2 linked regions of the Cohaesibacter sp. ES.047 genome follow. Each later gene encodes a partner of the first gene's protein in a complex. Links are inferred from orthologs where the notes say so. Each region holds a gene or a part of one and is shown on either strand. Other genes may lie near its edges.

Evidence for each region.
Region 2: the proteins of eno (region 1) and CPH65_RS20390 are in contact, whole or in part, in a solved structure (PDB 2FYM), measured with the Escherichia coli proteins. The link is inferred for Cohaesibacter sp. ES.047 from one-to-one orthologs.

What each region holds. Positions count from the first base shown.
Region 1 is NZ_LT907844.1:4,313,913-4,318,370, reverse strand. The notes cover bases 1,174-4,095. They hold eno (phosphopyruvate hydratase), read left to right. Parts: upstream 1,174-1,956; coding sequence 1,957-3,234; downstream 3,235-4,095. Other genes in these bases: CPH65_RS19775 (UbiX family flavin prenyltransferase), read right to left, coding at 3,997-4,095; CPH65_RS19780 (hypothetical protein), read right to left, coding at 3,589-3,900; CPH65_RS19790 (DUF1835 domain-containing protein), read right to left, coding at 1,174-1,493. Outside these bases: CPH65_RS19795 (hypothetical protein), read left to right, coding at 175-354; more of CPH65_RS19790, read right to left, coding at 474-1,173; more of CPH65_RS19775, read right to left, coding at 4,096-4,458. UniProt on the Escherichia coli protein: Catalyzes the reversible conversion of 2-phosphoglycerate (2-PG) into phosphoenolpyruvate (PEP). It is essential for the degradation of carbohydrates via glycolysis.
Region 2 is NZ_LT907844.1:4,453,570-4,461,861, reverse strand. The notes cover bases 2,895-6,397. They hold CPH65_RS20390 (ribonuclease E/G), read right to left. Parts: upstream 6,074-6,397; coding sequence 3,095-6,073; downstream 2,895-3,094. Also shown: CPH65_RS20405 (M48 family metalloprotease), read right to left, coding at 1-1,331; CPH65_RS20400 (pyridoxal phosphate-dependent aminotransferase), read left to right, coding at 1,474-2,646; CPH65_RS20385 (N-acetylmuramoyl-L-alanine amidase), read left to right, coding at 6,838-8,154; CPH65_RS20380 (sodium:proton antiporter), read left to right, coding at 8,205-8,292. UniProt on the Escherichia coli protein: Endoribonuclease that plays a central role in RNA processing and decay. Required for the maturation of 5S and 16S rRNAs and the majority of tRNAs. Also involved in the degradation of most mRNAs.

The sequences.
Region 1 (4,458 bases):
GGTTTTCTTCTTGTTCAGTGATGTTGGTCGTGAAGGGTGTGGCCGTTGCCTGTTGGCGGGGTGCGACACAATGGCTCAGTGTTTGCTTTTGATCTGGTATTCGTCCGTACAAACCCTATGTTTCCGCTAAACATCAGGAAAAGTCCTGATGTGCTAAGGAATGAAGGGTGAAATATGACTGAAGCAACGGCATCCGAAACCAAACTGAGTTGGGCCCTGATTGCAGCCTTGTTGGTGCTGCTTGTTGTGTGGGGCTTTGCGATTGCGACGTGGGGCTACGGCGCCATCATCGTGCCTGCGTTGGCACTTACGGCGACCTCGCTGATCAGCCTGATTTTTGTAACGCGCGGCTGATACTCCGCTGAGTTCGGACGATCATTGAGCCTTTCGGGGCGTCAAGAAAGGGCTTTCCCGATTCGGAAAAGCCCTTTTTAAGCATCTATCGTCTGAGGCGCGCGTTGCCTGACTGATGATCAGGCAGCCCGATGGTGGGACAACAACTCACCATCATCTTCCCAGCGCCAATGGTCTGCGGTGGTCAATTCGGTGCCGCCCCACCAGCGATGCAAACCGTTTTCCGACAGGAAGTCGGCGTGCCCGGAGAGGGCCTTCTTTCCGAAGTCCGTGATGTGGAGTGGCGAGGTGATGAACTCCTTGCGCTGCTCTGAATTGGAGAGGATGCGGGCCTTGAAGTCCTGCGGTAAACCGGTCAGGGCAGGGCGCTGGCAATATTGCAATCCGGACAGGATCTGAAAGAAGGTCAGGTCACCGAGGAAAATGGCTTCTTCCATATTCTGGACCTGCGCAAACAGCATGCCCGGACGTGTTACTCCTCGATCAAGACTATATAGAATCTGCCGCTCTGTGCGAGACAGGCCATCAGACCCCGGCAATTCCTGAAGAGCGCGCAGCAGGGCATGACCCATGAAGGGAAACCCGGGGATCGGTTCCTTGCGCAGGGCGTTGACCGCCTCCGGCCCGCCGGATGTGTAGGCATGCCAGGCTTTTGAGGCGAAGGCGAACATGCGGTCGAGCACCGGTAGTGTCAATTCTTCAAACCGGCTGATTGTGTCTGGCTTCTGCATGCCAAGATAGGTTGGAGCCTGCGTTATAAAGACGTTGTTGGTCCGGCCAAAACGCGACAGCATGTCCAGCACCTGCAGGATCTGCAATTGATCATAGAGGTCGTGCTCGAACCACAGATCAATGCGATCAAAGTCCTGATGGGCCCGGAGAATGTCGAAGCGGTTCTTGAATGTTTCCATCACCGAGGCTTCGGTGTGAACATATCCGTCAGCGAGGGCCTTGGAGCGAATGGCAGCGAACAGGGTGTCGTCGGCATCTGGCACCGGCCCCTCGTGCAGCACATCTTCCCATGGCAGAATCGCATCGCCGATTTGAGCTTCTCGCAGCAAGTCTGCGGCAGATGTGCCGTTGGTGATGATCAGGGTCGCCATGAGGTGTCCTTCTGCCGTTTTTACGAGTTTGATCAAGGCAATCATCCGGTTGTCCGTGACCGGTACTTGTGGCCTTTGCTGATTTGTTTGAAGCAGCTTTTGAAAGGTGGGTCAATGATCATCGCCCGGACCAACTGATTGTTCCTGCTGGCAGGAAGCTTTGTTGATCCGTCGAGTGAACAGGTGCTGTCGCTCATTGGGCGTGACTTGTGATTCGGAAGGCAAAGCAAGCACCCGTCAATCCGGTTTGCCATGCCCGGGGAGCGCTGTGGCATGCGAACACTGCATGGCCGTTGTTGCGCAGTAAGCCTTACGACTAAAGCCCAATTTTACACAGATCAATGTCGGCGTGCGCGAAAGACTGTAATCCGACTGACAAAATGGCTCCTTAGGGTCCATTTGGGCTTTATTTTAGTCTTCTGCCCTATGATTCTGGCGTGGAATTCGTTAGATAGCAGGCATCAGAATTTATTCAACTCATCCAAATTGAGGTACGAACATGACCGCAATTATCGACATCGTTGGCCGCGAGATTCTCGACAGCCGCGGAAACCCAACTGTTGAGGTCGACGTCGTTCTGGAAGACGGCTCCTTTGGCCGTGCTGCCGTTCCGTCCGGCGCTTCTACCGGTGTGCACGAAGCACACGAGCTGCGCGATGGCGAAGATCGCTACGGCGGCAAGGGCGTCTCCAAAGCCGTTGAAGCCGTCAATGACGAAATCTTTGACGCTCTGGTTGGCCTCGATGCAGAAAACCAGATCCAGCTGGATCAGGTCATGATTGAACTGGATGGCACCGAGAACAAAGGCCGCATCGGCGCGAACGCCATTCTCGGCACCTCCATGGCGGTTGCCAAAGCTGCTGCAAATGCTGCTGGCCTGCCGCTCTATCGCTATGTTGGTGGTATGAACGCTTGCACCCTGCCTGTTCCGATGATGAACATCATCAACGGTGGTGAGCATGCGGACAACCCGATCGACGTTCAGGAATTCATGATCATGCCGGTTGGTGCTGACAGCATCGCTGAAGCCGTTCGCATGGGCGCTGAAGTCTTCCACGCTCTGAAGAAGAACCTCTCCAAAGCTGGTCACAATACCGCTGTTGGTGATGAAGGCGGTTTCGCACCGAACCTTGAATCCACCAAAGCAGCTCTGGACTTCATCATGCAGTCCATCAAGGACGCTGGCTTCAAGCCGGGCGAAGATGTCTATCTTGCTCTCGACTGTGCATCTTCCGAATTCTACGAAGATGGCAAATACAACCTCAAAGGCGAAGGCAAGGTTCTTGACTCTGCCGGAATGGCTGACTATCTCGCTGACCTGGTTGCCAACTATCCGATCATCTCCATCGAAGACGGTATGGACGAAGACGATTGGGAAGGCTGGAAAGTGCTCACCGAGAAAATCGGCGACAAATGCCAGCTGGTTGGCGATGACCTGTTTGTGACTAACACCGCTCGCCTCAAAGACGGCATCAAAATGGGCGTTGGCAACTCCATCCTCGTGAAAGTGAACCAGATCGGTTCCCTGACCGAGACCATGGAAGCCGTTGAAATGGCTCACAAGGCATCCTACACCGCTGTGATGTCTCACCGCTCTGGTGAAACCGAGGACGCAACCATTGCTGACCTCGCTGTTGCCACCAACTGTGGCCAGATCAAAACCGGTTCGCTGTCTCGTTCCGACCGTCTGGCAAAATACAACCAGCTGATCCGCATCGAAGAAGAGCTTGGCCCAATGGCGAAATTCGCTGGCCGCTCGATCCTTAAAGGCGAATAAGCTGAGGTAAGCTTGGGCCTTCGGGCCTGATCAAAAGAATTCAACCGGCGTGTGTCTCACACGCCGGTTTTTTTGTGGCGTTTTTCAGGCCATGAACTCCGTTGCCTGATAAAAAGGGGCAATCCGATCTGCCGTTTGGTGGGTTTGGCACTTCCATGAAAGCAGCGATGTTCGGAGTTTTGTTACATTGTTTTTGAAATGAGGTGTTTCATTGCATATGAAATGTAATTTTGAAAGATAAGCGCCGTTGTAGCCCCGCAGCTAAAATGGCTCCGGATGAATGGTAAAGTCGTCTGCTGGGGGAGGGGCTGGTGCAGCGGCCAGTCGCGTCGACCGGCTTGAGCGGGATCGAGGTTAGCGTGCCTTGCGATAAAGGAAGGTGATTAGGGTCTCGAAAAACATCCAGACGAGGCGGGCAAACAGGACGTAGAGCGCAAAGGCCAGTTTGTCGTCGATTTTGAGGAGCTCATACCATTTGGCGTAGTCCATGATGACGGGCTGAAGCTCAAGCCAGTCGAGGGTGACGCGCGTGACCATGTGGACTTGAGTATAGATCTGCTCCTGATAGAGAAAGCAGTAGATATAGAGCATGGTTCCCAGAATGATGCCGATGGTCAGGCGCCAAAAGCCGGCCAACGTGGAACTGAAAGCTCTCATAAGCAGCATGGTCATTCCTCAAATTGTCTCATCGCGTGAGAAGCTTACGCGATTGAAACCCGCATGTCAGGTGTTTTTGGTCTGGCGTGGCCTCTATTTGGTCATTCATCCTTCCCAGCGTTTCATGTGTTCGCCAAGATCAAGCCCGAGGAGCATAAGGAGGCGGGCCGCTGTCTGTTTGGCCATGTCTTCGACGCTTTCGGGTTGCAGGTAGAAGGCGGGAACCGGCGGCGCGATGATACCGCCCATTTGGCTTACGGTGAGCATCGATTGCAGGTGCCCGGCGTGAAGCGGGCTTTCGCGGACTGCGAGAACGAGGCGCCTGCGTTCTTTCAACATCACATCGGCGGCGCGAATGGAAAGCCGGTCAGTCTGACTGTAGGCAATGGCGCTGAGGCTGCGGATTGAGCAGGGGACAAACAACAGAGCATCAAGGGTGTTGGACCCGCTTGCGATGGGAGCGGCCAGATTGGTGTCGTCGTAACTCTTGTCGGGCAATGAATAAAGTGCCCCTCGCTGAACGTCGCTCAATTCAAGGGCGCAGGTGCGCTTGCCGCCTTTGGTGAA
Region 2 (8,292 bases), 140 kb from region 1 along the record:
TGCGCGAAATAGCCGTTTGCGGTGGCCATTTCGGCTTCGGCCCGTTTTCCGATCTGGTCATAGGCCTGAGCGAGAAGGCGATAGCCGATGGGTTGGTCTGGGTCATTCTGAAGACCGCGGCGCAAATGCGATATGGCCGCTTTCGGATTGCGGTTGCGTTTGGCCGAAAGCAGCGCCTGTCCGAGCATGACGCGCAGAAGTCCTTCATTCGGATGCATGTTCACGGCCTGATTGAGCGGGGCAATGGCCTGGTCGCCCGACCCTGTTTCGAGCAGAATCTGCCCCTTAAGTTCCCAGAAGTAAGGGAAGTCGGGACGGGCCTTGATCAGGCTGTCAACGAGCCGAAGAGCCTTCTTGTGGCTGCCGAGGCGATAGGTGACGATCGCACGGGCATATTGGCTGGGGAGATCGTTGCCCTTGTATTTGCGCATCACGCGCTTGGCGCGCTGGGTAAAGGCCGACAGCTTGGCGCGCACCATGTCATGGCGGAATTGAAGCGCTGGACTGTCCTTTTTTTGATAGTGCTTGCTGCTTTTTGCGAGGCGCTCAATCTGTGAAATGCGCTCGCGGGGCAGGGGATGGGACTGGATATAGGGATCGACGTAGCGCGATGAGAAGAGATCCTGATCCGCAAAGCGCTGGAATGTGGTCAGCATGCCTTTGGCCGACTGGCCCGACCGTTCGAGGTAGCGGATCGCAGCGCGGTCGGCGGCGATTTCTTCGGTGCGGGCATAGTTGAGCAAGGAATTCTGGGCAATGGTGGGGGAGCCCATCATGATGCCGCTTCCTACTGCTGCGGCATTCCTGTTGCCTGTGGCAGCGCCTGCTGCGGCGGCACCTGCTCCCAAAAGCATCCCGACCACCGCCATTGTCTGTGCATTTTCAACCGCCCGACGCAGCCGGACGAGATGGCCGCCAGCGATGTGGCCCGTTTCATGGGCAAGGATGCCGATGACTTCGTTGGGGGTCTTGGCGGCAATCAAGGTGCCGGTGTTGATGAAGATTCGCTTGCCATCGACGACGAAGGCATTCATGCGGCTGTCATTGACCAGATGGATACGGATGTTGCCCGGCTTGAGACCCGCAACCTTGAGAATTGGACGGGCGTAGTCTCTGATCAGCTCTTCGGTCTCGGCATCGCGCACAAGGCGCAGCTTGCTGTTCTGAGCGTTGGCGCTTGCGGCATGCAGGATAGGGCCAAGCGCGATCAAGGCAGCCAGCAGGCTGTGAGATGCGCTCCTGAGTATCCGCTGTTTTGTCCGGTTGACTTCAACAGGTGTGCAAACCGGTAGAAGTTTTCGCAAAGACTTGATACCAAAGCCTAGAAACATGAACACCGCCTTTTCCCACTTGCGGGTGACTAAGACTGAAGCAACACCATCAGCGCTTCGTTTTGGTTTGGCCCGGATGGTTTCATCCCTCAGGGGTGAAATTATGGCACAGGAGGGAAAAGACAGCCAAAGGGAAAGAAACATGCTCACGATTTCCAAGCGGGGAGCGATCCAGCCTTTTCTGGCGATGGATGTGATGGCCAAGGCCAATGTCATGGCGGCTGACGGGGCCGATATCGTTCATATGGAGGTCGGCCAACCGGGGGCTCCGGCTCCTCAGCCGGTCCTTGAGGCCGCGCAAAAGGCGCTGGTGGATGGCCGGATCGGATACACCGATGCGCTCGGGATCCTGCCGCTTCGGGAGCGGATCGCCCAGCACTATATGGAGAGATATGGCGTGTCTGTTTCACCGGATCAGGTCGCTGTGACGACCGGGTCCAGCGCCGGGTTCAATCTTGCTTTTCTTGCATTGTTTGAGGCTGGAGACCGGATCATCCTGCCAAGTCCGGGCTACCCGGCCTATCGCAATATTCTGTCCGCCCTCGGGCTGGAGGTTGTCGAAGTGGAGACCAGAGCCGAGGACCGCTGGTGTCTGACCGCCGACGCCATTCGTGCCGCTCATCTGGAGGGTTCGGTCAAGGGCGTGCTCATCGCCAGCCCTTCCAATCCATCGGGAACGATCATGGAAGCCGAAGCCCTGCAGTCGGTGATCGAGACTTGCGAGGAACTGGGGATCTGGTTCATTTCCGATGAAATCTACCACGGGCTTGAGTATAGCTTCGAGGCACAAACGGCGCTCGCGATCTCGCCCAATGTGGTGATCATCAACAGCTTCTCGAAATATTACTGCATGACCGGGTGGCGCATCGGCTGGATGGTGTTGCCGGACAAGGCGCGGCGGTCGGTCGAATGCCTTGGACAGAGCCTCTATATTTCGGCGCCGATGCTCAGTCAGGTTGCGGCCATGGCGGCTTTCGATGCCACTGAGGAGCTTGAAGCGATCAAGGCAGGATATGGCCGTAACAGGGCCCTGTTGGTGGAAGCTTTGCCGGGGATCGGGCTGGGGGATTTCATGCCCATGGACGGAGCCTTCTACACCTATTGCGATGTCAGCAAGCTGACCAACGATTCCATGGATTTCGCCAACCGATGTCTCACGGAGGCGAAGGTCGCCATCACGCCGGGGGCCGATTTTGATATCACGCGCGGCCACCGCTTTGTCAGACTATCCTTTGCAGGCACCGAAGTGGATATGGCCGAGGCCATCAAGCGATTGGGTGCTTGGATCCGTTGGAAGTCATCGCTTCGGTCTTGATCAGGTGCCCATGGCATTCCTGCATTGCCATCATGATGAGGTAACAAAGAAATGACGCGTTCATCGCGTCCGCTTTCTTGTATGCTTGGTTCAGGATGTCGCGAATTTCTGTCGTGTTTTCTAGGTGATCTGTCATCGCCTTACCCCCGCTAACCACAATAGAAAACAGTATAAACCAAACTGCTTTGAATGCTTCAAATTCCGGTTTGTACAAATGTAGGTGTGTAAAACTACCCTTTTGTATCGTCGCAAGGAAAGGGGTTTTTACGGGATTTGTATTGGTAATAGTGCTGGTTAACTCAATTCTGAATGGTATTTGGCGTTCTCGATTAAACTGCCGATTAAACTGCCGATTGAGATGACCGCTTGTGGATAAAAAAAGCCGCTTCCGAAGGGAAGCGGCTTTTGTGTTGATCCAAGAAGTCTGGGTCAGAATTTCAACCAGCGTTTAAAGAAAGCCGTTGCGATTCCACCAACCGGAGCGCTTGGGCCGTTTGTCTTCTGACTGCTCTGGTTCGGACTTTTCTTGTTTGCTTTCGACGGGAAAGGGGGCGGTGTCGGCATCTGCTGCCTCCTCGCCTTTGACGTCGTCTTGCTCGTTTTCTGCCGTGCTCTCGACCGATGCTTGCGCATCTGGAGCGGGTTCGGCTGCTTGCGTTACGTCTGACATAGTTGCTGCGGCTTCTTCGGAGCTTGCGGCTTCGCTGATAACCTCTGATGCAGGTTCGGGCGCTGCGATTTCGGGCGTCACTGTTTCTTCAGTGACATTGCCGACTTCTTCACTTGCAGCGATCGGTGCCATGTCAGGCAGTTCGCCTGTCGGTTCTGCCGAGATGATCGGTTCTGGGGCGTCATTCCGGTCCGGATTTTGATCGCTCACAGATGCTCTATTCTCTGAGGAACTTTCTTCAGAAGAGCTGGCATCAGAAGAGCTGTCGTCAGAAGACCTGTCGGGCGACCCTTCACTTGCGGATGCCGCATCATCTTCGCCTGAAGCGTCAGACGTCTGATCCTGACCGTCATTGTTGCGATTGCGGCGATTACGGCGACCGCCGCGGCGACCACGACGACGGCTCTTTTTCGGCCTTTCGTCATTGTCATCATCGCTGCTAGCGTCCTGCTGACCAGAGGAGGCTTCACCGTTTTCGCTGTCATCGTCAGCGTCGGTGTCATTATCGCCATCATCGCTATCGTTATCGTCATCCTGCTGACCATTTCTCAGGTCTTGCTGGTTGCCTTTCTTGCGACGTCTGCGACGGCGGCGTTTTTTCGAGCTGCTTTCCTCATCCTGTTCGCGTTCCATTTCGGCTTCGAACTCGAGATCGTCGTCATTGTCGAGATCGTCGGTCATCAGCATGGAAACGGTCGGAGTGGGAGCGACTGGCTCCTCGAGCGGATCCCCCCGTTCGATTTCCAGATGTTTGCCTTCCAGATGATCGTCGACCTCAATGAAGATGTTCACGCCAAAGCGGCCTTCCAATTCGAACAGGTTCTGACGTTTCTGGTTGAGGATATAAAGAGCCACATTGCCGCGGGTCTTGACCACGACATGATGGGTCACACCCTTGAGCAGGTGGTCCTCAATGGAGCGCAGAATCAACAGCGCAACAGAGGCCGATGCTCGGACATAGCCGGTGCCATGACAATGCGGGCAGGGGTCCATGGAGCTTTCCAGAACGCCGGTGCGGATGCGCTGGCGGGACATTTCCATGAGGCCGAAATGGGATATGCGGCCGACCTGAATGCGGGCACGGTCGGACTTGAGGCAATCCTTCAGGCGTTTCTCGACAGACCGGTTGTTGCGCTTCTCTTCCATATCGATGAAGTCGATGACAACAAGGCCGGCCAGATCGCGCAGACGCAACTGACGGGAAATCTCTTCGGACGCTTCCAAGTTGGTCGAAAGCGCCGTGTCCTCGATGTTGTGCTCGCGGGTCGAACGCCCCGAGTTGACGTCGATAGAGACAAGAGCCTCGGTCTGGTCGATGACGATATAGCCGCCGGATTTCAGTGTGACCTGCGGGCTGAACATGGCGTCGAGCTGATTTTCGATGCCCATGCGCGTGAAGATCGGCTGCGGATCGCGATAGGGCTGAACATTGCGGGCATGGCTCGGCATGAGCATGCGCATGAAGCCCTTGGCTTCCTTGTAGCCTTCTTCGCCAGCGACAAGAACCTGATCGATGTCCTTGTTGTAAAGGTCTCGAATGGATCGCTTGATCAGCGATCCCTCCTCATAGACCAGCGTCGGCGCGGCGGATTGTAGGGTCAGATCGCGAACATTCTCCCACAGACGCAGGAGATATTCGAAATCGCGCTTGATCTCGGTCTTGGTACGCGATGCACCGGCTGTGCGCAGGATGACGCCCATGCCGTCGGCAACTTCCAGCTCGGAAGCAATTGTTTTAAGGCGCTTGCGGTCGGTCACGTTGGTGATCTTGCGCGAAATGCCGCCACCGCGTGCCGTGTTCGGCATCAGGACCGAATAACGGCCTGCGAGGGAAAGATAGGTGGTCAGGGCTGCGCCCTTGTTGCCGCGTTCTTCCTTGACGACCTGAACCAGAAGGATCTGGCGACGCTTGATGACTTCCTGGATCTTGTACTGGCGAGCGCGACGACGGGTGCGGCGCTCCGGTACTTCTTCCATTGCGTCTTCAGCACCGACATGCTCGACATCGCCGTTCTCATCGGAATCATCATCGTCATCGCTGTCGTCGAGCGCTTCGAACGGGACTTTTTCGTCGTCGTCCAGTTCCTCGGCTTCCTCGATGTCGTCAGGGTCTACCTCGACACTGTCATCCTTGGCGACTGCGTGCGCCTGTGCTGGCGGATTGCTGTCGTCATCGTCTGATCCTGAAGGAGCGTCAGCGGCCGGAACATCGGAGCTCTCCGAGGCAGCACTCGCGGCCACATCGTTGTTCTCCGGATTGTTCGCAGGCTCCGAATCGGGCGTATCAGCAGACTGGGTGTCCGCCGCAGAGGTGTCGCTGTCGGACTGATTGTCCGTCTTGTCTGCTGCTTCTGGCTGCTTGGCGTCGCCGTTGTTCTTCTTGGACTGTTTGGAATTCCGGCGAGACCGCGAAGAGCGTTTGCGCTTTGGTTCGGCCGCTTCGGACTCATCTTCCTCGTCGTCGGAATGATGGCCTTTTTCTTCCTCAAGGAGCGCCTGACGGTCAGCTACCGGGATCTGGTAATAATCGGGATGGATTTCGCTGAATGCGAGAAAGCCATGACGGTTGCCGCCGTAGTCGACGAATGCAGCCTGAAGCGAAGGCTCAACTCTGGTAACTTTCGCTAGATAGATATTACCGCGCAATTGTTTGCGATTGGCGGACTCAAAGTCGAATTCCTCGACCCGATTGCCGCGTACGACAACAACCCGGGTCTCTTCCGGGTGCGTCGCATCGACGAGCATTTGATTTGGCATTGGAACGTGTCTCCACGGAAAGGCGCGCCGACAACCGTTCTGGCCGGAATTTCCGACACTCGGCAGGTTCGCGCTTCTCCGCTTTTATCTGGGGACGACCCTGCCTTCTCCTGTGGACGGACGTGCCGACGACCGTTGGTCAGGGCATGCAGCATGGCTGCAAAGCGATCTCCGACCTTCTGTCTTGTCGTTGTGCACATCACTTGGCGGGGTCCTCTTGTTGAAATTCGCTACCCGGCGAATGCGAAAAAACGCTGCATTCGGGGAGGGGGTTCTAAAAGGCCAGTAAGTCCCAAGCTTTGTTAGAGCCAAGGGACTTGCGGCGAAAAATCATGTTTCCAGGATAACAGTCTGATATCCTGAGGCATTTTGCTTAAAGCTTGGCATGTACAATTCGTCGGCGCTCCCTTTCGTCGCAACGGTCGTTGAACACGTCGAAACGGGTGCGGTTGCCGTCAATTTGCATCTTCTGATTTTACTCGGTCAAACATGCAAATCATCGAATCGGATCATTGCTTTGCAACAATAGCCCATTGGCCTTTTTAGGGTTCCTTGCGGGAATATGCAAGTGCAACGCATCATCTGTGTCGCATTTGATACATATGGACACCCGAAGTCCTGTATGAAAGCAGTAGGCTTGAGTCACTCTTAGGTGATTTCTGTCAAGATGGGGTTAACCTCGACGTGTTTATGGTTTAGCAAATCTTTCAAAGGCAGATAGAGACTTCTTGAGCATGAGCGGATCCTTGAAACGAAAAGCTCGAATGATATCCATTCTCGCAGACGTCAGCGCACGGCTCCGGTGCGCAAGCGGCAGAGCCTTGCTGACCCTTCTGGTGTGTCTTGCGGCTGTATCGTTGTTTGGCGTTGATGGAGCGCGGGCGGATGATCAGTCTGGCTCCGACCCTGTTGTCGTTGAAGCCGTGCGAACCACTGGCACCAAAGAGCTGTCGCGCTTTGTGATTGATGTCAGCCAGCCTGTCGACTTCACGATCTTTGCCCTTGATGAACCCTACCGGTTGGTAATCGATCTGCCGGGCATGGATTTCGAGGTCGAGCATGGCATGGGGCAGGTGGAGCGTGCGCTGGTCAAGAATTTCCGGTTTGGTTCCTTCAGCGGCTCCCGCTCTCGCATCGTTCTGGACCTGACCGACCCTGTGCGGATCATCAAGGCCCAGACCTTCCCGCCGGTTGATGATATTCCTGCCAAGATCCTGATCGAACTTGAAGCGGTCGAGCAAGACGTCTTTGTCAAGGAGACCATGAAGGATGTGATGCACGTCGATGTCGACGGCACGATCGACGACAAGCGCCTTGCTGTAGCTGCAGCGTCCAGCGCTGTGGATGAGGCCCCCCCGGAAGACCCACGGCCATTGGTGGTGATTGATCCGGGGCACGGGGGCATTGACCGGGGCGCCACATCGCGCTCTGGTCTCAAAGAGAGCGAGTTGGTGCTGACTTTTGCCAAGGCGCTGAAGAAGCGACTGGAGAAGGACGGGCATGTTCGGGTTGCCATGACCCGTGAGAAAGATGTGTTCATCTCACTTTCGAAGCGCGTCGCCATTGCGCGGGAGTTGAAAGCGGACTTGTTCGTCTCTATTCATGCCGATACGGTTAGGCAGAGTTATGTGCGTGGAGCCACGGTCTACACCCTTTCGGACAAGGCGTCGGACGCTGTTGCCGCGCGTCTCGCAAGGCAGGAAAACAGGTCGGATCTTCTCGCCGGTCTTGAGATCGAGAAGGATGATGATGTCGTCGCGGACATTCTCATCGATCTGACCCGCAGAGAGACCTCCAATCATTCGGCGCTTTACTCGCGCACACTGGTTGGTGCGCTGAAGTCTTCCATCCGACTGTCAAAGACCCCTGAGCGCTCTGCCGGGTTCAAGGTGCTTAAGGCACCGGACATCCCCAGCGTGCTGGTGGAGTTGGGCTATCTGTCCAATAGCAAGGATCAGTCGGCGCTGGCTTCGAAAGCCTGGCAAGAAAAGGCGGTCGAGTCCATTTCGAAATCGATGCGGACGTTCTTTCTGCGTCGCTCAACGCAGTCCAGTGGTCTGATTGCACCGGACGCGGGATAGGATCCGGTCCTCCCAAGTCGGGCGGAACGCATGGCCGTGAGAGGATTGTCATGATTGCCAATGTCGGACTGCTTGCGGCCTTTGCCTTTTTCTATTCGCTGATTTCGGCCAGATTGTCGTCGACGGTGCTGACCGGGC